DNA from 2 places in the Paenibacillus sp. FSL L8-0708 genome. Region 2 is predicted to be linked to the other one. Evidence: predicted binding sites of a transcription regulator. Region 2 holds the regulator's gene; the other holds the start of a gene.
What was found. Region 2 encodes CtsR, which represses protease genes until heat stress. Its sites were predicted from a motif close to ATGGTCAATAAAGGTCAAACA; they were not measured.

Region 1: a site for CtsR is predicted at 7,065-7,085, ahead of clpP (ATP-dependent Clp endopeptidase proteolytic subunit ClpP). Genes of this name have one in related genera too.

What each region holds. Positions count from the first base shown of each region.
Region 1 is NZ_JBBPBC010000001.1:177,085-192,370, reverse strand. It holds gene eno (phosphopyruvate hydratase) at 1-762, opposite strand, end outside; gene gpmI (2,3-bisphosphoglycerate-independent phosphoglycerate mutase) at 836-2,380, opposite strand; gene tpiA (triose-phosphate isomerase) at 2,382-3,134, opposite strand; gene NYE58_RS00930 (phosphoglycerate kinase) at 3,161-4,342, opposite strand; gene gap (type I glyceraldehyde-3-phosphate dehydrogenase) at 4,459-5,469, opposite strand; gene NYE58_RS00920 (sugar-binding transcriptional regulator) at 5,583-6,635, opposite strand; tRNA gene NYE58_RS00915 (tRNA-Arg) at 6,904-6,978, shown strand; gene clpP (ATP-dependent Clp endopeptidase proteolytic subunit ClpP) at 7,172-7,768, shown strand; gene NYE58_RS00905 (GDSL-type esterase/lipase family protein) at 7,858-8,496, opposite strand; gene NYE58_RS00900 (PdaC/SigV domain-containing protein) at 8,608-9,711, opposite strand; gene NYE58_RS00895 (SIMPL domain-containing protein) at 9,837-10,592, opposite strand; gene NYE58_RS00890 (HPr family phosphocarrier protein) at 10,762-11,031, opposite strand; gene whiA (DNA-binding protein WhiA) at 11,129-12,058, opposite strand; gene NYE58_RS00880 (gluconeogenesis factor YvcK family protein) at 12,104-13,051, opposite strand; gene rapZ (RNase adapter RapZ) at 13,106-14,005, opposite strand; gene NYE58_RS00870 (ROK family glucokinase) at 14,052-15,002, opposite strand; gene NYE58_RS00865 (DUF438 domain-containing protein) at 15,212-15,286, opposite strand, start outside.
Region 2 is NZ_JBBPBC010000001.1:7,058,612-7,073,897, reverse strand. It holds gene ligA (NAD-dependent DNA ligase LigA) at 1-280, shown strand, start outside; gene NYE58_RS33340 (response regulator transcription factor) at 461-1,168, shown strand; gene NYE58_RS33335 (sensor histidine kinase) at 1,188-2,300, shown strand; gene NYE58_RS33330 (HAMP domain-containing protein) at 2,363-2,947, shown strand; gene NYE58_RS33325 (transglycosylase domain-containing protein) at 2,944-4,803, shown strand; gene NYE58_RS33320 (MFS transporter) at 4,808-6,064, opposite strand; rRNA gene NYE58_RS33315 (16S ribosomal RNA) at 6,469-8,026, shown strand; tRNA gene NYE58_RS33310 (tRNA-Ala) at 8,128-8,203, shown strand; rRNA gene NYE58_RS33305 (23S ribosomal RNA) at 8,376-11,301, shown strand; rRNA gene rrf (5S ribosomal RNA) at 11,430-11,546, shown strand; gene NYE58_RS33295 (GNAT family N-acetyltransferase) at 11,968-13,140, shown strand; gene NYE58_RS33290 (CtsR family transcriptional regulator) at 13,434-13,895, shown strand; gene NYE58_RS33285 (UvrB/UvrC motif-containing protein) at 13,926-14,450, shown strand; gene NYE58_RS33280 (protein arginine kinase) at 14,479-15,286, shown strand, end outside.

The sequences.
Region 1 (15,286 bases), 6.9 Mb from region 2:
GTATTTACCGTCTTTGTAGAACTCAGTGGAAGCAACGTCCATACCCAAGAATACGTCAACACCTGGTTTGTAACCAGCTTTTTCAATAGCTTCGATGATTGTAGTGATTGCTTCTTCATTCGAACCAAGGTTCGGTGCGAAACCACCTTCGTCACCTACAGCTGTGTTCAAGCCTTTGGATTGAAGTACGGATTTCAAGTTGTGGAAGATTTCAGCACCTGTGCGAAGAGCTTCTTTGAAGCTTGGAGCTCCTACAGGAAGAACCATGAACTCTTGAACGTCGATGTTGTTGTCCGCATGCTCACCACCATTGATGATGTTCATCATTGGTACTGGAAGAGTTTTAGCGTTGAATCCGCCCAGGTATACGTACAAAGGAATATCCAAAGCTGCTGCAGCTGCACGAGCTACTGCCATGGATACAGCTAGGATTGCGTTAGCGCCCAATTTGCCTTTGTTAGGAGTTCCGTCCAAAGTAATCATCAATTTGTCGATGCCCACTTGGTCAAGAGCGTCCATACCGATAACTTCTGGAGCGATGATTTCATTTACGTTCTCAACAGCTTTCAGAACGCCTTTACCCATGTAACGGGATTTGTCGCCATCACGAAGTTCTACAGCTTCGTGAGCACCAGTGGAAGCGCCGGAAGGAACGATAGCGCGGCCTTTAGCACCGGATTCCAGATAAACGTCAACCTCTACAGTAGGGTTACCACGGGAGTCAAGGACTTCGCGAGCATATACATCAGAAATAATAGTCATGTAAGTTAATCTCCTTTTAACATTGTTTTGGTCTTACTTGTATAGCTTAAAATCAAAGGCGTTATACCTTACCTTACTTACGGCTAGCAATCATGGATTGTCCGGTCATTTCCGCAGGTTGCGGAAGTCCCATCAAATCTAGGATTGTTGGTGCTACGTCTGCAAGAATACCGGATTCACGTAATACAACATTCTCAGTAGTCACGATGAACGGAACAGGATTGGTTGTATGAGCAGTGAACGGGCGACCGTTCTCGTCAAATACCATATCTGCATTACCATGGTCAGCGATAATAATGGCAACGCCACCTTTGGCAACAACCGCATCCACTACTTTACCTACACACTCATCCGTCACTTCTACAGCCTTGATTGTTGGTTCCAGCATGCCGGAGTGTCCAACCATATCAGGATTGGCAAAGTTAAGAATGATAGCATCCTGTCTTTCCGCTTCGATTTCCGCTACGCAGGCTGCAGCCACTTCGTATGCGCTCATCTCAGGTTGAAGATCATAGGTCGCCACTTTAGGAGAGTTGATTAAGATCCGAGTTTCACCAGGAAGCTCCTCGTCACGTCCACCGCTGAAGAAGAAGGTTACATGCGGATATTTCTCAGTTTCCGCGATGCGCAGTTGCTTCTTGTTTTGTTGAACAAGCACTTCACCCAATGTGTTATCCAGGTTCTTCGGTGAATAGGCTACATAACCTTGTACCGTTTCGCTGAAAGTAGTTAGGCATACGAAGTGCAGGTTTTGCGGGAACAAAGGACCACGATCGAAACCGCGGAAATCTTGATTCGTGAACACTTGTGACAATTGAATAGCACGGTCAGGACGGAAGTTGAGGAATACGACGGAATCGCCGCTCTCTACTGCCGTTACAGGTTTGCCTTCACTGTTTACAATTACACTAGGTTCAACGAATTCATCAAATACCGAGTTTTCATAAGATGAAGTGATGGCTTGCACAGCATCCGTGTATTTAGGGCCTTCACCATAAACCATAGCACGGTAGGCTTTCTCTACACGTTCCCAACGTTTATCACGATCCATTGCGTAATAACGTCCGGACACCGTTGCAATTGTACCCACGCCAACCTCTTCGATTTTAGCTACTAGATCTTGGACAAACTTCTTCCCACTATCAGGAGCTACGTCACGACCGTCCATAAAAGCATGGATATACACTTCATGCATATCTTCTTTTTTAGCAAGGTCAAGCATAGCAAACAAGTGGTTAATATGGCTATGTACCCCTCCGTCGGATACAAGCGCGTAAAGGTGAAGCTTTTTGCCACTGTTCTTAGCATTTCTAACTGCGCTAACCAGGGTTTCGTTATCGAAGAACTCACCTTCGCGAATCGATTTATCGATACGAGTCAAATCCTGATAAACGATCCGGCCTGCACCAATATTCAAATGCCCTACTTCGGAGTTGCCCATTTGCCCTTCCGGAAGGCCTACAGCTTCACCGCAAGCAGTGAGTGTAGTGTTAGGATATTGTTTCAGGTAACGGTCATAGTTAGGTTTGTTGGCTTGAGCAACGGCATTACCTTCTGTCGTTCCACGCAAACCAAAACCATCCATGATAATCAAAGCTACGGGTTTTGGAGCTGACATCTTACTTCGCCCCCTCAACCAATTGAACGAAGGAATCCGGTTGTAAGCTGGCACCGCCAACAAGCGCACCATCGATGTCGCTTTGGCCCATGTACTCAGTTACATTCTCAGGCTTCACGCTGCCGCCGTATTGAATACGAACAGCTTCAGCTGTTGCTGCATCATACAGATCTTTTACAAGACTGCGGATGTAAGCAATAACTTCGTTAGCATCTTGGGAAGTGGAAGATTTACCTGTGCCAATAGCCCAGATAGGTTCGTATGCAATAACAACTTTTGCTGCTTGCTCGGCACTAAGACCTTGGAATGCAGCTTCAGTTTGTACTTTACATACTGCTTTAGTTTGATCAGCTTCACGCTCTTCGAGCTTTTCGCCAACACATACGATAGGAGTAATTCCGTGACGGAATGCAGCATGCATTTTCTTATTCACGATTTCATCCGTTTCGCCAAAATAAGCACGACGCTCAGAGTGGCCAATGATAACATAGTCCACACCAAGATCACTTAGCATTACACCACTGATCTCGCCTGTGTAAGCACCGTTATCTTCAAAGTGTAGGTTTTGTGCACCAATCTTGATGTCAGTACCTTTTGCAGCTGCTACAAGTGCAGGCAGGTTAGTAAATGGAGCGCAGATTACAGTCTCAACGCCTTCTACTTCTGCTTTGCCTTTAATTTCAGCAATAAAGCTTTCTGCTTCAGGAACTGTTTTGAACATTTTCCAGTTACCTGCAATAATAGGTGTTCTCATGACTTATGTTGCCTCCTTCTTAGGTCTTACTTATCGTTCAGTGCTTCTACGCCAGGAAGCGCCTTGCCTTCCATGAACTCAAGGGATGCACCGCCACCAGTGGAGATATGATCCATTTGATCAGCCAGGTGGAATTTCTCTGCTGCTGCTGCGGAATCTCCGCCACCAATAACAGTGTAACCTTCAGTAGTTGCACAAGCTTTTGCTACTGCAAGTGTACCTTCAGCGAATTTATCGATTTCGAATACGCCCATAGGTCCATTCCAGACAACCAGCTTGGAGTTCTTGATAATATCGGCATAAAGTTCACGAGTCTTAGGTCCGATATCAAGTCCTTCCCAACCTTCTGGGATTTCATTGTAATCAACGATCTTAGTGTTAGCGTCAGCACCAAATTTATCAGCAACAACAACATCAACAGGAAGCATGAAGTTTTTACCAAGTGCTTTTGCTTTTTCGATGAATCCAAGAGCAACGTCAAGTTTGTCGTTGTCTACTAGTGATTTACCGATTTCAAAGCCTTGTGCTTTAGTGAATGTATAAGACAATCCACCGCCGATCAGGACGTTATCAGCCAAAGACAACAAGTTATCAATAACATCAATCTTGTCTTTAACTTTCGAACCACCGATGATCGCAGTGAAAGGACGTTCTGGGTTAGAAAGAGCTTTACCAAGAACGGACAATTCTTTCTCCATCAAAAGACCGGATACAGCTGGTAAGAAATGAGCGATACCTTCTGTCGATGCATGTGCACGGTGAGCCGCACCAAACGCATCATTAACAAACAAATCAGCCAATTCAGCGAATTGTTTAGCCAGTTCAGGATCGTTTTTCTCTTCACCTGGGTAGAAGCGAACATTCTCAAGTACAAGTACGTCGCCTTCGCCTAGCTCAGCGATTTTTGCTTTTACAGCTTCGCCAATTGCTTCGTCAGCTTTAGCTACTGGTTTGCCAAGGAGCTCGGACAGACGTTCAGCAGCAGTAGTCAAACGCATGGAATCTACGAATTCGCCTTTAGGACGACCCATATGACTCGCAAGAATGATCTTTGCACCGTTCCCGATCAAATATTTAATGGTTGGAAGTGTTTCGCGAATACGAGTATCATCAGTAATTTTACCGTCTTCTACAGGTACGTTGAAATCCACGCGTACAAATACGCGCTTACCCTTTACTTCTACATCACGGACGCTTTTTTTGTTCATGATTAATTCCTCCACACCCAAAATTGTTTCTAGCAGGAAACAAGAAATACATTTAGAAAGAGCGGAAACAAGGAATTTCTGTTTCCGCTCTATAGATGTTGCTTATATCAAGTCAATTACTTAGCGATTTTAGCGAATTTCTCCAAAGTACGAACCAATTGTGCAGTGTAGGACATTTCATTGTCATACCAAGCAACAGTTTTAACCAGTTGTTTGTCGCCAACAGTCAATACTTTAGTTTGTGTAGCATCGAACAGGGATCCGAAAGTCATACCTTTGATGTCGGAAGATACGATTTCATCTTCAGTGTAACCATAAGTGTCTGGATCGGAAGCTGCTTTCATTGCTGCGTTGATTTCTTCAACAGTAACGCTCTTATCAAGAACAGTTACAAGTTCAGTCAGGGAACCAGTTGCAACTGGAACACGTTGAGCTGCACCATCCAATTTACCTTTAAGTTCTGGAATAACCAGACCGATTGCTTTAGCAGCACCAGTAGTGTTAGGAATGATGTTCTCAGCTGCTGCACGAGCGCGTCTGAAGTCACCTTTAGCATGTGGAGCATCCAAAGTGTTTTGGTCGCCAGTGTAAGCATGAATTGTAGTCATCAAGCCTTCAACGATACCGAACTTGTCGTTCAGTACTTTTGCCATTGGAGCTAGGCAGTTAGTTGTGCAAGATGCGCCGGAAATAACAGTCTCAGTACCATCAAGAATGTCATCGTTAACGTTGTAAACGACAGTTTTCATGTCGCCAGTAGCTGGAGCGGAGATAACTACTTTCTTAGCTCCACCTTTCAAGTGTTTTTCAGCTGCTTCTTTAGTTGTGAAGAAACCTGTGCACTCAAGTACGATATCAACGCCTAGGTCGCCCCATGGCAATTCTTCAGGGTTGCGGTTAGCAAGAACCTTAACTTCTTTACCATTGACTTTGAAGAAGCCATCATGCACTTCAACATCACCTTGGAATTTACCTTGAGTTGTATCATATTTAAGCAAATGAGCAAGCATCTTAGCGTCAGTCAAGTCGTTGATTGCTACCACTTCGATACCTTCTACATTTTGAATACGGCGGAAAGCAAGGCGTCCAATACGTCCAAAACCGTTAATTCCAACTTTTACACTCATTGAATAGTTCCTCCTAGAATTCGTTTTATTTATTCAAAACAGACGGTGAGGTCTGTCATGACAACAATGTTAAGTATGATGCAAGAAGTATGTTATTGCCTGCAATCTAAAAACTACGAAGATAGCTGTAGTTGATTGTCAATTTCCTTGCCTATTTCTACTGCAGCAGCCTCGTCCGTGACGAGAATATTCTCCTGCCCGAAACGCAGCATGGCATGAATGGCTTTGGCCTTGGGTTTGCCTCCTGCAATACCGATGACTTTCTCTGTCCGAATAATATCTTCTAGACGTAGACCCATCGTAAGCATGGTATGGACAACCTGACCCTCTTCATTGAAATAATAGCCAAAAGATTCGGCCACTGCCCCTTCACCCTGGATTTCCGAGACTGTAGCCTCGTCCAGTTTGCGGCGGCGGGTCATTTCAATGGCATCCCCAATCCCATGTACAATAATACGCGAACTACGGATGGTTTGTACAATCTCTCCAATATTAGAGTCAAGTGCCAGCGATTGGTATGCATCCCCGCTAAGCAAATCAGGGACATGCAACAACCGGTAGTTGGCTCCAACCCGCTTTGCCATGGTTGAGGCAATCGTGTTGGCTTGAATCTCCATACTCTCTCCTAATCCTCCACGCGCCGGAACAAACCAAGCGTTCTTATAGGAAAGGGACAACGGCGGTGCCAGTTGATCAGCCATATCGGCAAGCGTCGATCCACCTGTGACGGCAACTGTATCATCTGCGCGAAGTATACTCAGCAGCGCTTTCGCACCCGCTCGGCCAAGCTCTCGTTTGGTGAACGGCGATGACTCACAATCACCCGGTACTACAATAACTTTATCCAGACCATACGTTGCTCGAATTTTCTCTTCCAGCTCATCCAGACCAAATAGGCTCTTAACAACCGGCTCTAGCAAATCAAGCAGTCTACGTCCAGCAGCGCTAATGCGCATGCCAACACTCTCGATCTCAATAAGCCCTTGCGATTTCAGAAGATCCGTCTCGGCACGCAGTACCCGCTCAGTCATATCTAGCGAAGCGGCTAGCGTTCTGCGCCCAATAATATCGGACAGCATGATCTGATGAAGAATCGTGTACCGTCTCTTAAGGGTTTCCATGAGATCAGGCAGAAGCTGCTTTTGGATATCTAATAAATTACGCATACTTTCACTCCTGCAACTTCGTCTTCCTCTATTCCCTTGTTCATGGTCTCAAAACGTCCCGGGTAAACTTTTTAAGTCCCACCCATATTCTAACCAAATATTGCTCGAAGCGCAAGTCTTCCGAGAGTAGAATTCTCAAGCGCTTGTCTTCTTATACATTAATAAGGTCAGAAAAAGATATAGCGCCAGATGCCTGTCCCTAGAGCGCTTGTCCAGTATTAATATTACATTGCAATTGTGTAAAAATTGTATTATAATCATTTTTGTTGCGCCCGTGGTCCAATGGATATGACGTAGGCCTCCGAAGCCTGAGATCCAAGTTCGATTCTTGGCGGGCGCGCCATTAATTTCATTTTTGCACATAATTTAGTAGTGCCTATACTACTACTTAACCAAAGAGCCGCTTGTCGGCTCTTTTTTTTGAATATAAGTTTGACTTTCTTTGACTTTTTGTTTGAATTTGTTTATCATGTGGGTAATACGGCAAGAGTAAAAATGAATACATTTAAAGAACCAATATCAAGGAGGTTTTCCACGTGAGTTATATTCCTATGGTAGTAGAACAGAGCAACCGCGGCGAGCGCGCTTATGACATCTATTCCCGCCTGCTGAAGGACCGCATCATTTTCCTTGGAACGGAGGTTAATGACGTGGTAGCCAATTCTATCATCGCACAAATGCTGTTCTTAGCTGCCGAAGATCCTGACAAGGACATTCACCTCTACGTGAATAGTCCAGGCGGTTCCATTACTGCAGGTATGGCTATTTTTGATACAATGCAGTACATTAAACCAGACGTTTCCACCATTTGTGTGGGTATGGCAGCTTCCATGGGAGCTTTCCTGCTAAACGCTGGCGCCAAAGGCAAACGCTTCGCACTGCCTAACAGCGAGATTATGATCCACCAGCCTCTGGGTGGTGCTCAAGGTCAAGCAACGGACATTGAAATCCGTGCCCGCCGCATCCTCAAATTGCGCGATAAGCTGAACCGTATTCTAGCAGAACGTACGGGTCAACCTCTAGAACGTATTGAGAAGGATACAGATCGCGACTACTTCATGACTGCTGCAGACGCGGCTGAATACGGTATCGTAGATAAAGTAATCGAGAAGACATTGCCTAGCGGTGTGTAAGCTATAAAGTAAAAATATAAAGAGGCTGTGCTCTATCCGTTATGGTTAGAGCACAGCCTCTTTATATTTTATAGAAGACCTAAATCCAATTAAGCCAGCCCGCCATAACCTAGCGCATCCAGCTTCTCGGCAATTACGCGATAACCCCGGCCATTCGGATGCAAATGATCAATGGATAACAGCCCTCTCTCATTTCCTGCGAACTCACTGTAAATCGAAGCAAATCCACATACTCGGCTGCTGTACTGTGCTGCGTATTGATTAAACTGCCTGACCCACTCTGTCGCACCAACCACCTGAGGATAGGGGTTATATAATCCCACAATTCTAATGATAAAAGGTCTACGCGTCCTCGCCTTCAATTGTATAAGGATATTCATAATTGCAGAGAAATTTTGTTTGCATTCCTGAAGCGATCTGCGCAGTTCTGCGGATAAGTTGCCTTGCTGTCTTGCTGCTGATTTGGCCGCGTGAATCAAATCATTACCACCGATAGACACAGTGATGATATCGGCTACTCGAACGGCCTCACGCATCATGGAATTTCCGCGCAGCCGCTGCTCCAGCTCTGAAGTAGTCATTCCGTTCACGCCTAAATTCGTAGAGGCTACAGTAGTCCGCAGTCTCCCTTCTGCCATTCTACGGTACACCGGTACAAAACCGTTACCTGGCAGAGCACCAAATCCAGTCGTCAAGGAATCGCCAATTGCAGTATATTGGTAGCCCATAGCTCTCCCCCGTTCATAAACTAGTTACTCCCTTTAGCATATGAACAAGAGACAACTCTGGTAAGGGGGAGATGTCTTGTGCCGACATTAGCGGAGACGACGCATTTCCATTTATTTCATGCCAGCAAACGGGCTACTGCCATCCGGCAAAAGCTCTTTGAAACTAAAAGTATACTCAGGGAAGCCTGCAGCATACGCTGTGTACTCATATAATTGGAAGAACAGAACAACCTTGTCGTCCTTCAGATAGAAATATTTCTCCGTATTCAATCCGTTGAATCCTCCCAAATAACTATCCTCTGCCTTCAGCAGCTTGCTCAGCTTTGCATTCAGCTGTTTTTTGTAGTTTGGATTAGCTCCAAACAGGTCGCCCAACAGTAGACGTTTACCATCCTTAAGCGAGAAGGTGAAGGCTTCACGGTTAGTCATTCCATGGGCGCCGCCCGTATCACTATACTGATGCATCACTATGCTGATCACACCATTCTGATTGTAGGTCACTACATAACCTGAATCATAGGTGTATTTGGGCTCTGCTCCATCTCGATCGGAGATATCCTGTTCTGCACCCGCCGCGAATTTCATAACACTTTCCTTCAAAGTATTATTAATAGCTTGTTGCGCACTGGAGTTGCCCAATCCACTGATCTTCGGATAATCAAGCTGAATAAAAGCTTCTGCCCGATCTTTAGCATAAGTTTCCGTGGTTACCGTCAGCGCGTTCTGCGGTCTGTTCACCACATTCAGCCTACTGGCGGCCCGACTCCAATCTACCTTATAACCCATATAATCATTTAACAATCCTGATGGAACATAGAGGCGATTATTAATTAACTTCCCTTCATACTCTCGAATGAAATAGTTGTTCACCCACACAGAAGTACCGTAGCTGGATAACATCAACTTGGCCTTGGCCGATCCTTTTCCAATCATGTACGCATTTTCCTTCTTATCATACACAAGCGGTAATCCCAACACACCTCGCATAAAAGTTAGGGGAATCCAGGCCTGTCCTTCCTTCAAAATACCTTCCTGCAACGAATTTATCCCGTTTGCCTTTAAAACGATACGCGATTCAATAGTTTTATTCTCCGTTTTACTAGCTGCTGCATAACCCGTTTCGCTGGGCAGCAGACCTCCACCAAACAATAAACCTGCTGACATCAGACCTATGCCCCATTTGCGTGCTGATTCTTTTGAAATAATATTCATCATCTTATTTTTCCTCTCCTTTCCAATTTATTAAACAGAATCGTAGAGAACTTACACAAAAAAAGAGGCCCCCCCACTATTACTAGTGGAAGATCACCTCTCCTCTCTGCATTCACCTTGTTCTGATACTATTTCAATTCATACATTACGCTCAGCTGAGTTGTAACTTTAACTACTCCGGGTTGCACGGATGTACTTGCACCAGCATCTGCTGCAGCCATATTCATTTTTAGATTCTGTTCAAAATAAACCGGAGTGATATCGCCATCATTTTGGCTGACCGTGATCACTTGACCCAAGCTGCGTTTAGCTGCCTTAGCAATAGCCCCTGCTTTAACATCTGCATTCGCCATCGCTTTTTCAATCACCTGAGCTTCAAATGCAGAAGTATCTTCCACAGAAAAACGTGCATTTCCGATATTATTCGCCCCTGCCGCAGATGCAGCGTCCAGCAATTCACCAACCTTGGTCAGATCTCTATAAGACACTAACAGCGTATGATTGGCGTTGTACCCCTTCACTTGCTGTCCTTCTTTTTCGCTGTAACTATAATTGGGTTGCACATAAAACTGCGTGCTTTGAATATCTTTATCTGCAATTTTCCAAGTATTCTTCAGTAAAGTCATAATCTTCTGAATTTTAGCGGCATTGGTCTTCTGCGCTTCTTGCGCAGTTGTGGCCGTAGTATCCACACCGATGGACAAGTATACGATATCCGGCTTGAGGGACAATTCGCCTTTACCTACTACACTAACGACATTTTTCTGCACTTCATCTGCGTAAGCCTTTGCAGGACCTTGGAAAACACCACTCATGCTGATCCCTCCAATTAACAAACTCCCTACAATCATCACTGAACCAATTTTCTTCAATAAACCTTTCATATTTGCCAGCCCCTTTCATTTCTTGTGATTTGTTATTATCCTCTAGACGAGTCATTTTGGTAAATGTTGCACGTTCTCCATCTATTTTTTGGTATTAAAAAAAGCCCCGAAGGGCTTTTGGTCATGCGATAAATAAAGTCTTCCTAGCAGAAACGATGTTGTCTTCCTATTATTGGTTCTCAAGCTCTTCTTTGCTGACCAGACTTGTCAAAGCGTTTACAGCTTGATCGGCATCCGCACCGTCCGCGCTAATGTAAATCTCCGTGCCGGAACTGATAGCGAGGCTCATAATCCCCATAATACTTTTAGCATTTACTTTTTTATCATCTTTTTCCACGAAAATCTCCGACGAAAACTTGTTAGCTTCTTGCACAAACAATGCTGCCGGTCGGGCATGAAGCCCTGTCTTCAACCGAACAACTACCGGGTGCTTTGTCATGAAACGCTTACCCCCTAATTGAGTTCTCCCCAAAAGTTTCACATTAATTTTATATTATTATATCATTATAACGTAAACCACACTAGAAAAAAAGTAATTAGCCGCCTCGAACCTTGTCCGCCAGCTCATCAATCTTACGAAGCCGATGATTTACTCCCGACTTACTGACTGTACCTTTGAGCATTTCACCAACCTCCTTGAGGTTGATATCTGGATGCGCCATTCGAATTTCTGCTACTTCACGCAGTTTATCCGGCAAATTCTCCAGTCCCATTTCTCGCTGCAACAGCTTGATATTTTCAATCTGCCGCACCGCAGCACTTATAGTTTTGTTGAGATTTGCGGTCTCGCAGTTCACGATCCGATTCACGGAATTACGCATATCGCGCATAATTCTTACATCCTCAAATTTGAACAGCGCCTGATGCGCTCCAATCAAACTTAAGAATTCAATAATCTTCTCGCCTTCTTTAATGTAAAGAATGAACCCTTTTTTACGTTCAATACAGCGTGCGTTTAGGTGGAATTCCCCAGCCAGATCCACTAATGCTTTACAATGTTCCTCATACATCGAGGAAATCTCCAAATGGTAGGAGGAGCCTTCCGGATTATTAACCGATCCGCCAGCCAGAAAGGCACCGCGCAAATAAGCACGCTTGCAGCAGTTATTCCCAACAATCTCATCATCAATACCATCGGTAAAAATAAATCCTTCCGACACAATTCTAAGATCCTTTAGGATCTCTTGTACACGGTTTGGGATTCTGACGATATAGACGTTATTTTTCTTCAAACGCATTTTTTTACGCACGAGTAGCTCAATATGGACCTGGTAATATTTCTTAAGTAAAGAATATACCCGCCTTGCAATCGCGGCGTTCTCCGTCGAAATGTCGAGAATAACCTTTTTGCTTGAAAGCTGCACAGATCCATTCATACGGATAAGCGCTGACATTTCCGCCTTCTCGCAGCAGGGTTCACTCTCCACCATCGTCAGCTCTTTTTTGGTAAGGGCCGCAAAAGACAAGGGTCTCACCTCTTTCTTGATAAGTACTTCGTTCTCATCTATAAGTTATACCCTAGGGTTTCTGTTTATCCAATCCTGCACAAGCTGATAAATGTGATGGCTAAGCTTATCGGTATCATGTCTCAAATAAGTTCGGAATAAAACCAGTTTATCGGCTATAACCTTGTATCCATTGCCATCCAGCGCTTCTTTATCAAGCTGCACCGGGCGCGCGCCCTTCTCGGCGTACTTCGTCTGGACCTGTTCCGGAATCTCACCGTCATTAACAATAACATAATCGAATAAATCGATCCCGATATGATCATATACAGCTTGAAGATGATCGCTGACGGTATAGTTATCCGTTTCACCCGGCTGAGTCATTACGTTGCAGACGAAAATTTTGATAGCATTCGAAGATACAACCGCTTCTGCCAGTTTCGGAACAAGCAGGTTGGGAAGAATGCTCGTATACAGACTGCCAGGACCCAGCAGGATCGCATCTGCATTCCGAATCGCCTCAAGCGCTTCGGGCAACGGTTCTACATCTGGCGGCTCCAAGGACACTCGTCTGATGATCCCGCCAGCTTCAGGGATTTTGGACTCCCCCGTGATAATCGTGCCGTCCGACATTTCTGCATGCAGGATTACAGCCTCACCGGCCGCAGGCAATACCCGGCCGCGAACAGCGAATAATCGACTGAGCTCCCGTACAGCTGTAACGAAATCGCCGGATATATCCGTGAGCGCAGCAAGAATCAAGTTGCCGAGACTATGACCAGCTAGTCCCTCACCCGTGTTGAAACGGTATCTCATAATCTCTGCCATGAGCGGCTCAACATCAGCCATAGCTGTCAATACGTTGCGGATGTCCCCAGGAGGAGGCATTTGCAGTTCACTGCGCAAAATACCTGAGCTTCCCCCATCATCGGCAACGGTAACAATAGCAGTAATATCTAATGGCTTCTCTTTTAAACCACGAAGCATAACAGATAACCCCGTGCCACCGCCCATAACGACGATACGTGGACGCTGTCTTTGTTCTTCAGCCACTATGACCCCTTCTCTCTAGTGCCGATCACGCTCGGAATCCCGATGACTAACGGTTACGGATTCCGTCTCGCTAACGCCCAGCATTTTACCCAAATACTCAGATATGGCTACGGAACGGTGTTTACCTCCCGTACAGCCAATGCCAATGATAATCTGGGACTTACCTTCCTTGCGATATTGCGGAATTAGAAAATGAAGCATATCGAGCAGTTTGGTCAGGAACACCTGTGTTTCAGGCCACTTCATTACATAATCGTAGACTTCACTGTCCTGGCCGGTTTTAGGCCGCAGATGGTCCACATAATGTGGGTTAGGCAAGAAGCGGACATCAAAGACAAGATCTGCATCAATAGGGATACCGTACTTAAATCCGAAGGATGTAATATTGACGGAAAGCGTACTTTTTCCTAGATGCGAAAACCGTGAAACGATCTTCTCCTTAAGCTGCACGGGCTTCATACTGCTGGTATCTAAACATAACGTAGCTGAATTTTTCAATTCTTCAAGCATTTTACGTTCTAGCTTGATACCATCAAGCGGCAGCCCCTTAGGTGCTAATGGATGATGACGTCGACTTTCCTTGTAACGCTGAACAAGTACTGAATCTGTAGCATCCAAAAACAAGATCTCACAGCCAATGGTTGACTCATCCTTGATATAGGCAAGAGACTCAGACAAAGCAGTGAAGAATTCTCGACCACGCAGGTCAATTACAAGGGCTACCTTGGCAATCTTACCCTTCGACTGTTCAATTAGCTCTGCGAACTTGGGAATCAGCACCGGTGGTAAATTATCGACACAGAAGAACCCTAGGTCTTCCAGACTCTGTACAGCAATTGTCTTCCCCGCACCTGACATTCCCGTAATAATAATCAGGGTGGCTCCAGCCGTTGGGGTATTGTCCAATTCGGTCATAAAAGCGTCCCCTCCCTAGATTTAGTATATGAATACTTCCCGTCTTTTAAGAACGCAGCAAAAGGCCGGCAGCCCCAACAATACCTGCGTCATTACCAAGCTCAGCTGGAATAATCGAAACACCAGTTTGAAGCGGAGCCGGTGTCAATTTCGCAAACACACGACGAACCTCATCAAATAGAATATCTCCAGCCTTAGACACACCGCCGCCAACGATAAATACTTCAGGGTTAAGCACAGCCGCAACAGAAGCCATGGATTTACCCAGATAGTACGCTGCACGATTCACTATACGGATAGCTACTTCATCGCCAGCCTTAGCCGCATCAAAGACTTCTTTCGCAGCAATCTTCTCTACCATAGAGAGGGAAGTACGATCGCCACGAGCTACTGCATCATTAGCCATGCGGATAATACCTGTGGCGGAGGAAACGGTTTCCAGACAGCCCATGTTGCCACAGCCGCATTGAATAGCTTCCAGATCCGGCACTACTGTGATATGACCAAGCTCACCAGCTAATCCCGCAAAGCCTTGATAAATCTTTCCATTAATAATAATTCCGCCACCGACACCTGTTCCAAGCGTATAGCAGACACAGTTATCAACGCCACGTCCCGCACCACTCCAAGCTTCGCCCAGTGCAGCCACATTCGCATCATTGTCTATTTTGACAGGCTTGTTCCAACGATCTTCCAAAATGGAACGGATCGGCACATCTCTAAATCCTATGTTAGGCGCAAGGATGATGATTCCTTCACGAATATTTGTGAACCCGGCTACACCCGCTCCTACACCTGCAAGCTGATCCCAAGAGTACGGGGAATCCTCCACAATTTGGCGTACATACTTCTCGATATTATCGATAACAGTATCGACACCCTCTGCAGTTCCTGTAGGTCCCTCATAAGTATGTAGCAGGGTACCTTCAGCATTACAGATTCCAACCTTAATTGCAGTTCCACCCAAATCCACGCCAACGTAGATATTCTCAGACATGTAACAAGCCACCTTTTTTTATACTAAAATAGTTAATCCTAAGTACCAACTATAATAGAAGCCCTCTCTGTGGTCAAGGAAAGACAACACACCCGGGAATTCCTTATTTTAAGAGTATACTCTATTATATTCTAAAAAGACCCCCTTACGCCTAAGTAAGAGAGTCTTGTACCTATATTATTATCTGGAAAATAACCCAACGCACCGATTTATTCTGATAAAATGCGCTTTTGGCCCTCTAATGCTCGGATTGGAGCGATATTCTGTGTGAACTCTAGCGTGCC
Region 2 (15,286 bases):
TGTGGAAGCAAAGGCTCCTGAGGCACCACGTCCTATTAGTACCGATTCCTTCTTTAGTGGCAAAACGGTCGTATTGACGGGTTCCTTGCAAAAGCTTACCCGCGATGAAGCAGCTGAACGTCTGGAAGCACTCGGAGCAAAGGTGTCGGGAAGTGTGTCCAAGAAGACGGATTTAGTTATCGCTGGTGAAAAAGCTGGCAGTAAGCTGGCCAAAGCGCAGCAGTTAGGCATTCAAGTCATTGAGGATGAAGATGAGCTAATTCGCTTGCTGGATATGTAAGTAACAAACTATACTCGATTCCAAAAGGTTCCCGGTTCCATTTCGTTTAAGTACGAGAGGAGCAGGGGCCTTTTTTGCGTGGATTACAACTAAACGTTTCATTTTTAGAAAAAAATTCGGATGATCTGCTAATATATAGCTATAGATATTTATTACTATATTTGAAAGGAAAACCTTCCTGTGAAGAGAGAAACGATATTGTTAGTAGATGATGAGAAGGAAATTGTAGAACTGTTAACGATTTATCTCTGTAATGAAGGCTATAGACTGCTAAAGGCTTATGATGGAATGGAAGCGCTGGAATGTCTGCAGAAAGAGGAAGTTGATCTAATTATTCTTGATGTCATGATGCCTAAAATGGACGGGCTAGCTGCATGTATGAAGATCCGTGAAGAGCGGAAAATGCCAATTATCATACTATCAGCCAAAAATACAGATATGGACAAGATCTCCGGCCTGAGCCTCGGGGCAGATGACTACGTGGGCAAGCCGTTTAATCCTTTGGAGATTGTGGCACGAGTAAAATCACAGTTGCGCCGTTATCACGGATTTAATAAGGATAGTAATACGTTAGGAAACGACAGCAAACTAAGCTTTGAGGATCTGACTATAGATACGTCTAAGCATGAGGTGTATGTAGACCAGCAGAAGATTAAACTGACTCCGCGGGAATTCTCTATTCTAGAGCTTTTAGCGAGACACCAAGGTCAAGTGCTTAGCTTGGAGCAAATTTACAATAAGGTATGGAATGAACCCTTTTTAGATGGCGGTAACACAGTGATGGTACATATTCGTAATCTCCGAGACAAAATCGAAATCGATTCGAAACGCCCACGTTATATACAAACCGTCTGGGGAGTTGGCTATAAATTAGACGGACCTTCCTGAAGGGATTAGGTGAGGCTTCTTGAATTCTAAATATATAACGACGATTCGCTGGAAGTTTATGTTTGCTTTTTTGCTGAGTGTGCTTTCGGGCGCTTTGCTGCTCATGGCAGGGTACCAACTCGTCAACTTTATGATCTATCTAAATCCGGCTTCAGAGTCGGCTCCCTATTCACGCATACTGCGCTGGATTATTAATCATATTGGCTCTATGCCACTAATGACAGCAGCGGGTATTATCAGCTTTTTATTATTCTTTTTTATCTACACACGTAAAGTTGTGCTGTATCTGGAAGAGATCACAAAAGGGATTCGAGAAATTACAAGCTCCGGGATGTCCCATAGAATTGAAGTCAGAACCACGGATGAGCTGGGTGTGCTGGCTGAGAATATTAATGAAATGGCTGAGCGTTTGCAGCACTCCGTAGAGGAGGAACGTAAAGCTGTGAATGCAAAAAATGACTTGATCACAGGTGTTTCCCATGATTTACGCACCCCGCTCACCTCTGTCTTGGGCTTTCTGGAATACATCGAACAAGATCGATGTCAGGAAGAAGCGGAAATCCGGTATTACGTGGATATAGCCTACAACAAATCCCTGGTGCTGCGTAAACTGATCGATGATCTTTTTGATTACACACGTGTAAATAGTGGAGAGTACCCTTTGGTTATGCAGAGATTGGATTTGAAGGCTTTCATACGGCAGCTGGCGGAGGAGTCAGTTCCTGAACTAACAAAGGCGGATATGATCTATGAAATCGAGGACGTTGCTGATGAGTTATGGATAGAGGCTTCGCCTAAAGAATTAGTACGTGCTTATGAAAATTTGATTACTAACGCGATCCGTTACGGCAGAAGCGGCGGGAAATTGGAGATAGGTTTCAGTAAAAAGGAAAATGATGCTGTGGTCCGTATTAGCAACTTCGGAGAGAGGATTGCGGAAAGTGATATCCCTTTTATTTTTGAACGATTCTATCGGGCAGAAAAGTCGCGTTCACAGCATACAGGCGGCTCAGGGCTTGGACTTGCGATTGCCAAAAGTATCATCGAACGCCACAATGGCGTTATTTATGTAGAAAATACATCTCTTCGCACGGATTTTATTACCTGTTTCCCATTCTTCATAGAATCTTAAGAAAACTCTGGCGGGTTCTTAAGATTTGGAAGTTATCCTTGTGGCACAAGGAGGGAACTACCATGCCAAAACTTCGGACGGTTCGTATCAGCTATTTATATATTTTTATGGGTTGCGCTCTTTTGAGTGCTGCCTTTCTTTTTGTTGTCCAGCGGGCTGTCGCTTTGCTGTATTCTCATTATTCGGGTCAATCAGGAGCCTTTTTTGTCCGGCTTATCCATTGGGTTATTAATCATATGGGTCAAACCCCTAGTGCCATCCTTCTATTTATTCTAGTCTTCGGTGGGCTGTATGTTCTTCGTTCACAGAAAATAGCTGATGATTTGCGCTCGCTAGTGGTGGGAACCTCGGAGCTGGCAGACAAAGGAGTCGCTCAGAACATCAAGGTTCTTTCTGGAGGAGAAATAGGTGAAATTGCTGCTAACCTCAATCGAATGCAAAGAATAGAAGTTCCAGATAGAGGTGCAAGCTCAAAGCGGATAGAAGACACACCAGCAGTAGCTTTATTAATAAGGACTAGGGCGATACTTCGCACTCTCCGTGAGGTTGAAGAGGATGGGGCGGAAGTACATACACTTCTTGCAGCAGCGAATGATGAAGTGCGGAGTATGGAGCGGTTCCTGGAGAACCTGATTATCGAATCATGAGCAGATGGAATGCACGCACCCGGATATTGCGAGTAGGGTACCTATTATTTGATGTGAGTGTTATTAGTACGGTATTGGCGCTTTTGATTTTGTTCTATGTATACCAGTATGGGGGGATTGTACTTAACCGGCATGAGGATAGGCTGCAATTGCCAGAATCAAGCCTCATCACAGCTTCAGATGGAACAGTTATACGAATGACTCCGCTACCGAGCTCGGGTTATAGGCTTACAGCAGAGCTTGAGGAGATGCCGGCTTTATTAATAGATACCTTTTTAACAGTAGAAGACCGCCGTTTTTATAGCCATCAAGGAGTCGATTATAAAGGGATATCACGCGCTTTCTTAAAAAATATCTTGGACATGAGTTTATCAGAAGGTGGCAGTAGTATTACTCAACAGCTTGCTCGCAATCTTTATTTGAACAGAGATAAGAATATGCTGCGTAAGTTAAATGAAACCTCTATTGCTTTTGCCTTGGAGCAGCAACTGACGAAACGTGAGATTTTGCAGCTGTACCTCAATCAGATTTATATGGGGCGGGGACAATATGGAGTAAAAGCGGCAGCGAAGCGTTACTTCGGCGTGTCTGATCTGAAAAAATTGGAGATCTGGCAAATAGCCACTCTGGCGGGAATCCCTAAAGGCCCCTCTATTTATAACCCGGTAGACAATAGTGCATTATCCAAAACGAGAAGAAATCTAGTGCTAAAGATGATGTTCAATCAGCGACTAATCACGTATGAGCAAATGCAGGAAGCTATGAGTAAACAATATCAGCCTCCAGCTGCGGTCGAAAATGGGGTTGCCGGAGTGTACTATGTGGATGCCGCCCTTAAGGAAGCGGCTCAGATCACAGGGAAATCCGTAGAGGAGCTTCGTACAGGCGGCTACACTATAGTTACAGGTTTGAACATCAAAGCACAGCAGGCACTTGAGCAGGCCGTTCTCAAAGAGGCTTCATTTCCACCTGACGGAAAAGATCAGCAGGTAGAAGCAGCTATGACCATAATGGATCATCGTACAGGAGAAGTAGTGGCAATGATTGGTGGGCGAGATCAAAACGAGGGCAATTTGAACAGAGCTATTATTGATGCACGTCAGCCGGGTTCCAGCTTTAAGCCGATCATTGATTATGGACCTGCACTGGAGAGCGGGAAATTCAACCCGAATAGTATGCTGTCCGACCGTAAAGTTGCTTATGGCAGCTACAAGCCTGAGAACTTGAACGGTATATACCAAGGTCAGGTCACAATGAACACAGCTTTGCAAAAATCCATCAATGCACCAGCCGTATGGGTATTGAAGCAGGTTGGAATCTCTTCTGCGCGGCAATTTGCCGCCAAATTAGGAATTGTACTGACGGAGGAGGACAATCATTTATCAATAGCTTTGGGGGGGCTTCATAATGGGGTTTCTCCACTAAAAATGGCCCAGGCCTACAGTGTCTTTGCTAGTGGAGGAGAATTTAATGCGGCTCATATGGTGCGCTCCATAACGGATTCAAAAGGGAAGGTCTTGTATACTCATCCCTCTGAATCACGTCAGGTAATCTCGCCGCGTACCGCAGAAGCGATGACGGCTATGTTACGCAATGTTGTTAATGAAGGAACAGGGAAAAAAGCGCAGATGAACAGACCAGTAGCGGGAAAGACCGGTACGACCCAATTGGACTTGGCTGGCGTGAGCAAGAAAGCTAATCGGGATCTTTGGTTTGTAGGCTATACTTCGGAGTGGACAGCTGCGGTATGGATGGGTTTTGATCGTACGAATCAGGATAATTACATGACTGAAGGCAGCGGGAAGGCTGCGGCTCTATTTTCTACAGTAATGAGTAAAGCCTTAAGTGATCATTGAGAAGTTATTGCGCCGCCCATTCTTCTAATTTCTCATCTCTAGGAAGCAGCAAGGCAAGAAACCCAAGCAGCGGGAGGAAGCCGCAAGCGATGAAAACTTTAGCAATCCCGATACTATCAATGAGGTTGCCGAGGACTAATGAGCCGATCCCGCCGAGTCCAAAAGCAAGTCCCGTGATCAGACCTGAAACTGTGCCAATGTTGCCCGGATATAGCATTTGAGCATAAATGACGGTAACAGAGAAGCTGGACAGAAGGATGAAACCGCCAATCAGCAGCAATACAGCCGCCCATAATGGACCTACAAAGGGTAGAGCAAGTGCAAAGGGAACGGTTCCTACCATTGATAGTAAGATGAGATTACGCCGTCCAAAACGGTCAGCCAGCGGACCTCCAAAAAATGTACCCACTGCGCCAGCAGCCAAATACATAAAAATATAGATTTGGGCTTTATCCAGCGTCATTTGATATTTGTCCATTAGATAGAAGGCGTAGTAACTGCCGATAGAAGCGCCATACCAAGACCTAACAAAGACTAGGAATACAAGAATAATCGTTGCTGTTCGTATACTTTTTCGGCGGGCGGGGTCGATTGCCCGTGCTGTTGATTTTTTATAAAAGGTATAACCGGCATCTAGCATTTCTCTATACCAGCGAGCTACATAGGTCTGAACAGCGATTCCGGCAGCCGCGACGATCGTGAAGCCTAGGGCACCAATCTGGCCAAAGGGGATGAACACCCATTTCGTAAGCATTGGACCCAGGGACTGTCCAGCATTGCCGCCCACTTGAAAAATAGATTGCGACAATCCCTTTCGCTGACCTGCCGCCATATGAGCAACACGCATACCCTCTGGGTGGAAGGTGGCTGAACCGAATCCGATCAGGATAACCGAGAATAAGACCAGAAAATAGCTATTGGCATAAGCCAATAGAAGTACACCTAAAAATGTGCTGCACATACCCAGTGGTAATAATATAGGACGGGGTTTACGGTCTGCAGCATATCCAATGACGGGTTGGATTACGGATGACGTCATATTTAAAGCGAATGAGATCCATCCAATCTGGGCGAAAGAGAGCAGTAGATTATCTTTGAGAATAGGGAAGATTGCTGGAATGACTGCCTGTATAGAATCATTAAATAAATGAACAAAACTGACAGCTAACAAAATTTTATAAATCGTTGCCTGCTGCAGATTACGCTGCTCCTTGTCCTTGCTGTCTACCGTGGACGCAGCGTCTGTAGGTTTGGTTTTCATTTTGACTCCTCTCTGTACTGATAGTTAGAAGGTAAGATTGGCGAATACGATAAATTCTATTTAGCCACAAATAATGGATGAATGGTATCAATTTGTATTGTATTGAAGTTATTTATACGAATGATTTTTTTATTTCAAAAAAAGCTTGCAAACTCAATGACAGCATGGTATATTATCTCTTGTGCTTACGACGCATCGCACATACGAAACACAAGCGTTGAAGAAATAAGTTGACAAGATAGAAACAAACATGATATACTCTAATTCCTGTGCAAGAGACATTGAATGTCGAAATGCTAGGAGCAAGTTCTTTGAAAACTGAACAAATGGAACACGTTAATTTTTAAAAGGATTCAATTAATGAATCGTCAGTTTCAAAATGAGCATATCGCTCTTTTCAATACTAATTGGAGAGTTTGATCCTGGCTCAGGACGAACGCTGGCGGCGTGCCTAATACATGCAAGTCGAGCGGAGTCATTTTGAAAGCTTGCTTTCAAAATGACTTAGCGGCGGACGGGTGAGTAACACGTAGGCAACCTGCCCTTCAGACTGGGATAACTACCGGAAACGGTAGCTAATACCGGATAATTTCTTTTTTCTCCTGAGAGAAGAATGAAAGACGGAGCAATCTGTCACTGAGGGATGGGCCTGCGGCGCATTAGCTAGTTGGTGGGGTAACGGCCCACCAAGGCGACGATGCGTAGCCGACCTGAGAGGGTGAACGGCCACACTGGGACTGAGACACGGCCCAGACTCCTACGGGAGGCAGCAGTAGGGAATCTTCCGCAATGGGCGAAAGCCTGACGGAGCAACGCCGCGTGAGTGATGAAGGTTTTCGGATCGTAAAGCTCTGTTGCCAGGGAAGAACGTCCGGTAGAGTAACTGCTACCGGAGTGACGGTACCTGAGAAGAAAGCCCCGGCTAACTACGTGCCAGCAGCCGCGGTAATACGTAGGGGGCAAGCGTTGTCCGGAATTATTGGGCGTAAAGCGCGCGCAGGCGGCTATTTAAGTCTGGTGTTTAAACCTTGGGCTCAACCTGAGGTCGCACTGGAAACTGGGTGGCTTGAGTACAGAAGAGGAAAGTGGAATTCCACGTGTAGCGGTGAAATGCGTAGATATGTGGAGGAACACCAGTGGCGAAGGCGACTTTCTGGGCTGTAACTGACGCTGAGGCGCGAAAGCGTGGGGAGCAAACAGGATTAGATACCCTGGTAGTCCACGCCGTAAACGATGAGTGCTAGGTGTTAGGGGTTTCGATACCCTTGGTGCCGAAGTTAACACAGTAAGCACTCCGCCTGGGGAGTACGGTCGCAAGACTGAAACTCAAAGGAATTGACGGGGACCCGCACAAGCAGTGGAGTATGTGGTTTAATTCGAAGCAACGCGAAGAACCTTACCAGGTCTTGACATCCCTCTGAATCCACTAGAGATAGTGGCGGCCTTCGGGACAGAGGAGACAGGTGGTGCATGGTTGTCGTCAGCTCGTGTCGTGAGATGTTGGGTTAAGTCCCGCAACGAGCGCAACCCTTAACTTTAGTTGCCAGCAGGTTAAGCTGGGCACTCTAGAGTGACTGCCGGTGACAAACCGGAGGAAGGTGGGGATGACGTCAAATCATCATGCCCCTTATGACCTGGGCTACACACGTACTACAATGGCCGGTACAACGGGAAGCGAAGCCGCGAGGTGGAGCCAATCCCATCAAAGCCGGTCTCAGTTCGGATTGCAGGCTGCAACTCGCCTGCATGAAGTCGGAATTGCTAGTAATCGCGGATCAGCATGCCGCGGTGAATACGTTCCCGGGTCTTGTACACACCGCCCGTCACACCACGAGAGTTTACAACACCCGAAGTCGGTGGGGTAACCCGCAAGGGAGCCAGCCGCCGAAGGTGGGGTAGATGATTGGGGTGAAGTCGTAACAAGGTAGCCGTATCGGAAGGTGCGGCTGGATCACCTCCTTTCTATGGAGAATCGTTCTCTGCAATGAGAACATTCAAATCGGAAGTTTAACTTCCACAACCAATTAACGTGTATCCATTTGTTCGGTTTTGATGGAATTTGCGGGGCCATAGCTCAGCTGGGAGAGCGCCTGCCTTGCAAGCAGGAGGTCAGCGGTTCGATCCCGCTTGGCTCCACCAACAAACTTCATCTATTTGTTATGTCTATACACTTGATCCTTGAAAACTGGATACCGAAACGAATTTGCGTTTTAGAACATCTTTTAGCAACTTGTGTAAACAAGTAAATGTTATTAGTGAGATGATTCCAAAGAGAATGTCATCGTATGATATTTTCCTGCGGAAAAATCAAGGTTAAGCTAATAAGAGCACACGGAGGATGCCTAGGCGCCAGGAGCCGACGAAGGACGTGGCGAACAACGAAACTGCCTCGGGGAGCTGTAAGCAAGCTTTGATCCGGGGGTGTCCGAATGGGGAAACCCAGCTGTGGTAATTCGCAGTTACTCATTTCTGAATACATAGGAAATGTAGAGGCAGACCAGGGGAACTGAAACATCTAAGTACCCTGAGGAAGAGAAAACAATAGTGATTCCGTCAGTAGCGGCGAGCGAACGCGGAACAGCCTAAACCTAAGAGCTTGCTCTTAGGGGTTGTGGGACGTCTCACATGGAGTTACAAAGGAATATGGTAGGTGAAGAGGTCTGGAAAGGCCCGCGATAGAGGTAAAAGCCCTGTAACCTAAACTGTATTCTCTCCGAGACGGATCCCGAGTAGTGCGGGGCACGTGAAACCCCGTATGAATCCAGCAGGACCATCTGCTAAGGCTAAATACTACCTGGCGACCGATAGTGAAACAGTACCGTGAGGGAAAGGTGAAAAGCACCCCGGAAGGGGAGTGAAATAGAACCTGAAACCGTGTGCTTACAAAAAGTCAGAGCCCTATTAATGGGTGATGGCGTGCCTTTTGTAGAATGAACCGGCGAGTTACGTTTAACATGCAAGGTTAAGCCGAGAAGGTGGAGCCGCAGCGAAAGCGAGTCTGAATAGGGCGAATTAGTATGTGGACGTAGACCCGAAACCGTGTGATCTACCCCTGTCCAGGGTGAAGGTGCGGTAACACGCACTGGAGGCCCGAACCCACGTACGTTGAAAAGTGCGGGGATGAGGTGGGGGTAGCGGAGAAATTCCAATCGAACTCGGAGATAGCTGGTTCTCCCCGAAATAGCTTTAGGGCTAGCCTCGGTATAAGAGTAGTGGAGGTAGAGCACTGATTGGGTGCGGGGTCCGCAAGGATTACCAAGCTCAGTCAAACTCCGAATGCCATATACTTATTGCCGGGAGTCAGACAGTGAGTGCTAAGATCCATTGTCAAAAGGGAAACAGCCCAGACCATCAGCTAAGGTCCCCAAGTGTGTGTTAAGTGGGAAAGGATGTGGAGTTGCACAGACAACCAGGATGTTGGCTTAGAAGCAGCCACCATTGAAAGAGTGCGTAATAGCTCACTGGTCGAGTGACTCTGCGCCGAAAATGTAACGGGGCTAAACACACCACCGAAGCTATGGCTAGATGCTTTGCATCTGGGGTAGGGGAGCGTTGTGTAGGGGTTGAAGGTGTACTGAAAAGAGCGCTGGACACTACACAAGTGAGAATGCCGGTATGAGTAACGAAAAGATCAGTGAGAATCTGATCCGCCGAAAGCCCAAGGTTTCCTGAGGAAGGCTCGTCCGCTCAGGGTAAGTCGGGACCTAAGGCGAGGCCGAAAGGCGTAGTCGAAGGACAACAGTTTGAAATTACTGTACCACCGTAATCCGCTATGAGCGATGGGGTGACGCAGGAGGGTAGTGACGCGGACTGATGGATGTCCGTCTAAGCAGTGAGGCTGATGTGTAGGCAAATCCGCACATCGTTAAGGCTGGGCTGTGATGGGGAGCGAAAATTGTAGTAGCGAAGGTCATGATCTCACACTGCCAAGAAAAGCCTCTAGCCAGGAGAAGGTGCCCGTACCGCAAACCGACACAGGTAGGCGAGAAGAGAATTCTAAGGCGCGCGGAAGAACTCTCGTTAAGGAACTCGGCAAAATGACCCCGTAACTTCGGGAGAAGGGGTGCCCCGGTAGTGTGAATAGCACGAGGGGGCCGCAGTGAAAAGGCCCAAGCGACTGTTTAGCAAAAACACAGGTCTGTGCGAAGCCGCAAGGCGAAGTATACGGGCTGACGCCTGCCCGGTGCTGGAAGGTTAAGGGGAGTGGTTAGGGGTAACCCGAAGCTATGAACCGAAGCCCCAGTAAACGGCGGCCGTAACTATAACGGTCCTAAGGTAGCGAAATTCCTTGTCAGGTAAATTCTGACCCGCACGAATGGCGTAACGACTTGGGCGCTGTCTCAACGAGAGATCCGGTGAAATTTTAATACCTGTGAAGATGCAGGTTACCCGCGACAAGACGGAAAGACCCCATGGAGCTTTACTGCAGCTTGATATTGAATTTGGGTACGATCTGTACAGGATAGGTGGGAGCCGTAGAAATCGGAGCGCAAGCTTCGGTGGAGGCGCCGTTGGGATACCACCCTGATCGTATCTAGGTTCTAACCTAGTGCCCTTACCGGGTACGGGGACCGTGTCAGGCGGGCAGTTTGACTGGGGCGGTCGCCTCCTAAAGAGTAACGGAGGCGTTCCAAGGTTCCCTCAGAATGGTTGGAAATCATTCGCAGAGTGCAAAGGCATAAGGGAGCTTGACTGCGAGACCTACAAGTCGAGCAGGGACGAAAGTCGGACTTAGTGATCCGGTGGTACCGCATGGAAGGGCCATCGCTCAACGGATAAAAGCTACCCTGGGGATAACAGGCTTATCTCCCCCAAGAGTCCACATCGACGGGGAGGTTTGGCACCTCGATGTCGGCTCATCGCATCCTGGGGCTGAAGTAGGTCCCAAGGGTTGGGCTGTTCGCCCATTAAAGCGGTACGCGAGCTGGGTTCAGAACGTCGTGAGACAGTTCGGTCCCTATCTGTCGTGGGCGCAGGAAATTTGAGAGGAGCTGTCCTTAGTACGAGAGGACCGGGATGGACGTACCGCTGGTGCACCAGTTGTTCCGCCAGGAGCATGGCTGGGTAGCTACGTACGGACGGGATAAGCGCTGAAAGCATCTAAGCGTGAAGCCCCCCTCAAGATGAGATTTCCCAATTAGTAAGACCCCTTGAAGACGACGAGGTAGATAGGTTGGAGGTGGAAGTGCAGCAATGCATGGAGCTGACCAATACTAATCGGTCGAGGGCTTATCCTATATGTAGAATGCAGATTCGTTTCGGATTCAGTTTTCAGGCATCAAGCCTGTAACACGCTTAGAAATTCATTGTCACTTCTGGTGATGAACCGAATTTCACGCGGCAGCGTCTGTTTCACAGATGCATGTTTGGTGGCGATAGCGGAGGGGTTCCACGCGTACCCATCCCGAACACGACCGTTAAGCCCTCCAGCGCCGATGGTACTTGGACCGAAGGGTCCTGGGAGAGTAGGACGTTGCCAAGCACAAATAGACCACTGTTGATAACTCGACAGTGGCTTTTTTGCGTCTATTATAGATTGTGGAAAACTTGTGGATAATTCATTGGAATTTGCAGAAAACTTACGCACATGTGGATAGATGATTAAAAGGCAAAAAATCACCAAATGGTGTGGATTAAGTACATATTTATGTAGATCTGTCAACAGAAAACCTAAGTAATACACGGGTTGCTGTGGATATAGTCATATTTATGTGGATAGAGGGATTAATAAGTGGATAATTATTTTAACTTGAATAGAACAAGATTACAAGACTATTTTTAAAACTGCCTAAGGCTGTGGATAACTAAAAAAAGTTCGAAAAATATCCTTATAATTCGCACACAATAAACTCTCTTGTTATACTAACCATAAAAGTAAATTCATAAATGATGAGGTGAGTTTTGTGGATATCAGACAGTTGCACTCAGAAGAGTTTGATCTAAGCATGGATTTATCTGAATATGCTTTTCAATACAAGCTGCCCAGTGAGAAAAGGGCGAATGCTAAGGAAAGATTTAAAGCAGAACGCGTATGGGGTGCTTTTGAAGAAGGTACTTTGGAAGCTAAACTTACTCTTCTTCCGTTCGAAGTGTACATACAAGGTAGATTAGTACCTATGGGAGGGCTCGCAGGGGTAGCGACATGGCCAGAGAATCGCAGACAGGGGCATGTGGCAAAGCTCCTGGCGCATACGCTGCAAACGATGAATGAGGCGGGGCAGACATTATCTTTTCTGCATCCGTTCCTGATCCCCTTTTATCGCAAATTTGGTTGGGAAGTTTATTGTGAATATAAGAAATACTCCATTCCTGTTGCCAGGTTCCCCAAGAAGGTTGAAGTTGAGGGCAAGGTAAGACGTGGTGTTATAGATATCGAAGTATTGGACAACTTATACAATCGTTTTGCAGTTAGATATAACGGAACACTTAAGCGTGATTTGGACTGGTGGGAGAGCTCTGTTCTGGATGATGAAGGTCAGACTGCGGTATTTTATTCACAGCTTGGGGAACCTGAAGGATACGTACTATATAAGATAGAAAATAGAGAGCTGGTCATTGATGAATTTGTGTTTTTGAACGAACAGGCCCGGCAGGGGCTGTGGACATTTCTTGCGAATCACGATTCGATGGTGACCGGTGCATCGCTAAAACTGGTGCCATCCGATGATATGTTACCCTTTTTGCTGCCTGATCCGCGTATAGAGCAGGAGAATTATCCTTATTTTATGGCGCGTATTGTTAATGCTAAAGCATTCGTGGAGAGTTATTCTTTTAAGCGTCACAACAGTCAGAAGAAACAGGTTATCTATATTGAAGATAAATATGCCCCATGGAATGACGGGTTGTGGGAATGGACTGTCTCCGAAAAGGGAGCAGCAGCTTTCTTGCGTATAGAGGGTGAACGGGATGCAGCTGACTTAAGCTGTGATATTGGTACGCTGACGATTCTAATGTTTGGATATAAACGCCCGGCAGAGCTGGCTCGTTATGGACGTGTGACTGGTAATCCGAGGGCTCTGGAATGGCTCGAAGAAATCATACCGCAAGCTGAAACTGCACTTTTTGATCATTTTTAGAAAATAATTAGGCTCTCCCCTTCGAAAGATGCTGGGAGAGTTCTTTATTTCCGAATACATTCGCTGAAAAAAGTGAAAAATAAGAGAATCCTCTTGGAATTAGCACAGAATATGTTATAATATTAAAAAGTCAAAGAAAGTCAAAGTCAACGCACCTGATGACATACAGTGCGATCCTCTGAATTTGTGAAGTTTTCTTCAGACTTATATGAATGAAGTTCACTAATGAATGTCATTAAGGATGCGGGCGCAAGCGATATTATGAAGCTTTAAAGAGCACTGGAGGATGAGTGATGCGCAATATCTCTGATATTATTGAACAATATCTGAAGAATATTTTGCATGAAAGTCCCGAAGGTACGGTGGAAATCCAGCGAAATGACCTGGCGGACCAGTTCTCATGCGTACCGTCACAGATCAATTATGTTATTAGTACACGCTTTACACTGGAAAAAGGCTATGTGGTGGAAAGTAAGCGTGGTGGCGGGGGATATATTCGTATTCAACGTTTTGAATTGCCGCCCAACGTGGCACTGCATGCCCATTTAAACCATACTATAGGTGGCGGGATAGATCAGAACGCTGCCGAAGGGTTGATTTATCAACTGGAGGAAGCTGGTTTTCTAAGCAAGCGTGAGGCGTGTCTTATGCGCGCTGCTGTTTCTCGGGATTGCCTAACGGTTAAGATTCCATATCGGGATGAGATTCGGGCCAAGATTATGAAGGCGATGTTAATCTCTTTGTTAGGCAAATAATTGTCAATCATAAGGGAGGGGCTTTCGCTTATGCAATGTCAGGAATGTGGCGTCAAGCCAGCAACACTCCATTTCACCAAGATCGTGAATGGAGAGAAGACAGAATTTCATATCTGCGAGAGCTGTGCGCGGGAGAAGGGTGAACTGATCCCGGGAACTGCTGGAGGATTCTCCATTCACAGCTTGCTGTCCGGTCTGCTTGATCTTGAAGGGGCGGGTAAGGAAAAGACGGCTGCTACGAAGACTACGCAGAGTCTGCAATGTGAGAATTGTGGAATGACGTACTCGCAGTTTAGCAAATTGGGTCGTTTTGGCTGCAGCTCCTGTTATAAATATTTTAACAGTGCACTGGACCCGCTCTTTAAACGGGTGCATGGCAGCACTTCGCATGTAGGCAAGATTCCTAAACGTGCTGGAGCACAAATTGTGTTCAAGCGGCAAATTGATGAATTGAAGCTGGAATTACAGCAAAGTATCGCACAGGAGGAATTCGAAACTGCGGCAGAGCTGCGGGATCAAATTCGCCAACTTGAAAAAGAAATGGCACAAGAGTAAAGTCTTTGATATATAGGGGGGATATGACATGTCAAGTCTCCGATTTACTGAACAAGCGCTTAGTGATTGGATGCGCTCGGGAGGCAGTCACTCCGAGATTGTAATTAGCAGCCGTATGCGTATTGCACGTAATTTAGAGCATCTTCCATTCCCTATGCTTGCTTCCTTAGAGCAATCGGAAGAAGTATTAGAGCTGCTGGCCCCTGTGTTTCATGGGGAAACTGCTGCCGTATTCGGATCTTTTCAACTGATAAAGCTTGCTGAAGTGAATGAACTGGATAAAAAGGTATTGGTCGAGAAACATCTCATCAGTCCTAATCTGGCTAATGATTCACGTGGCGCAGCTGTGATATTAAATGAAGATGAGTCGGTCAGCATCATGATTAACGAAGAAGACCATCTGCGGATCCAATGTCTGTTCCCGGGTCTTCAGGTAAGAGAAGCATGGGAACGTGCGACAGCCATCGATGATATCTTCGAATCGGCTGTGAATTACGCTTTTGATGATAAAAGAGGATACTTGACCAGTTGTCCCACCAATGTGGGTACAGGGCTGCGTGCCTCAGTAATGCTGCATTTGCCAGCACTAGTAATGACCCAACAGATCAATCGCATATTGTCAGCAGTGAACCAAGTGGGATTGACTGTAAGAGGAATTTATGGTGAGGGCAGCGAAGCAGTAGGGAACATCTTTCAAATTTCCAATCAGATTACTCTCGGTCAAACAGAAAGTGAAATCATCGAGAACCTTCACAGTGTAGTCACCCAGATTATAGAGCATGAACGAAATGCCCGTGAAAGGCTGCTTGTAGATTCCGCTTTAAGAATTACAGACC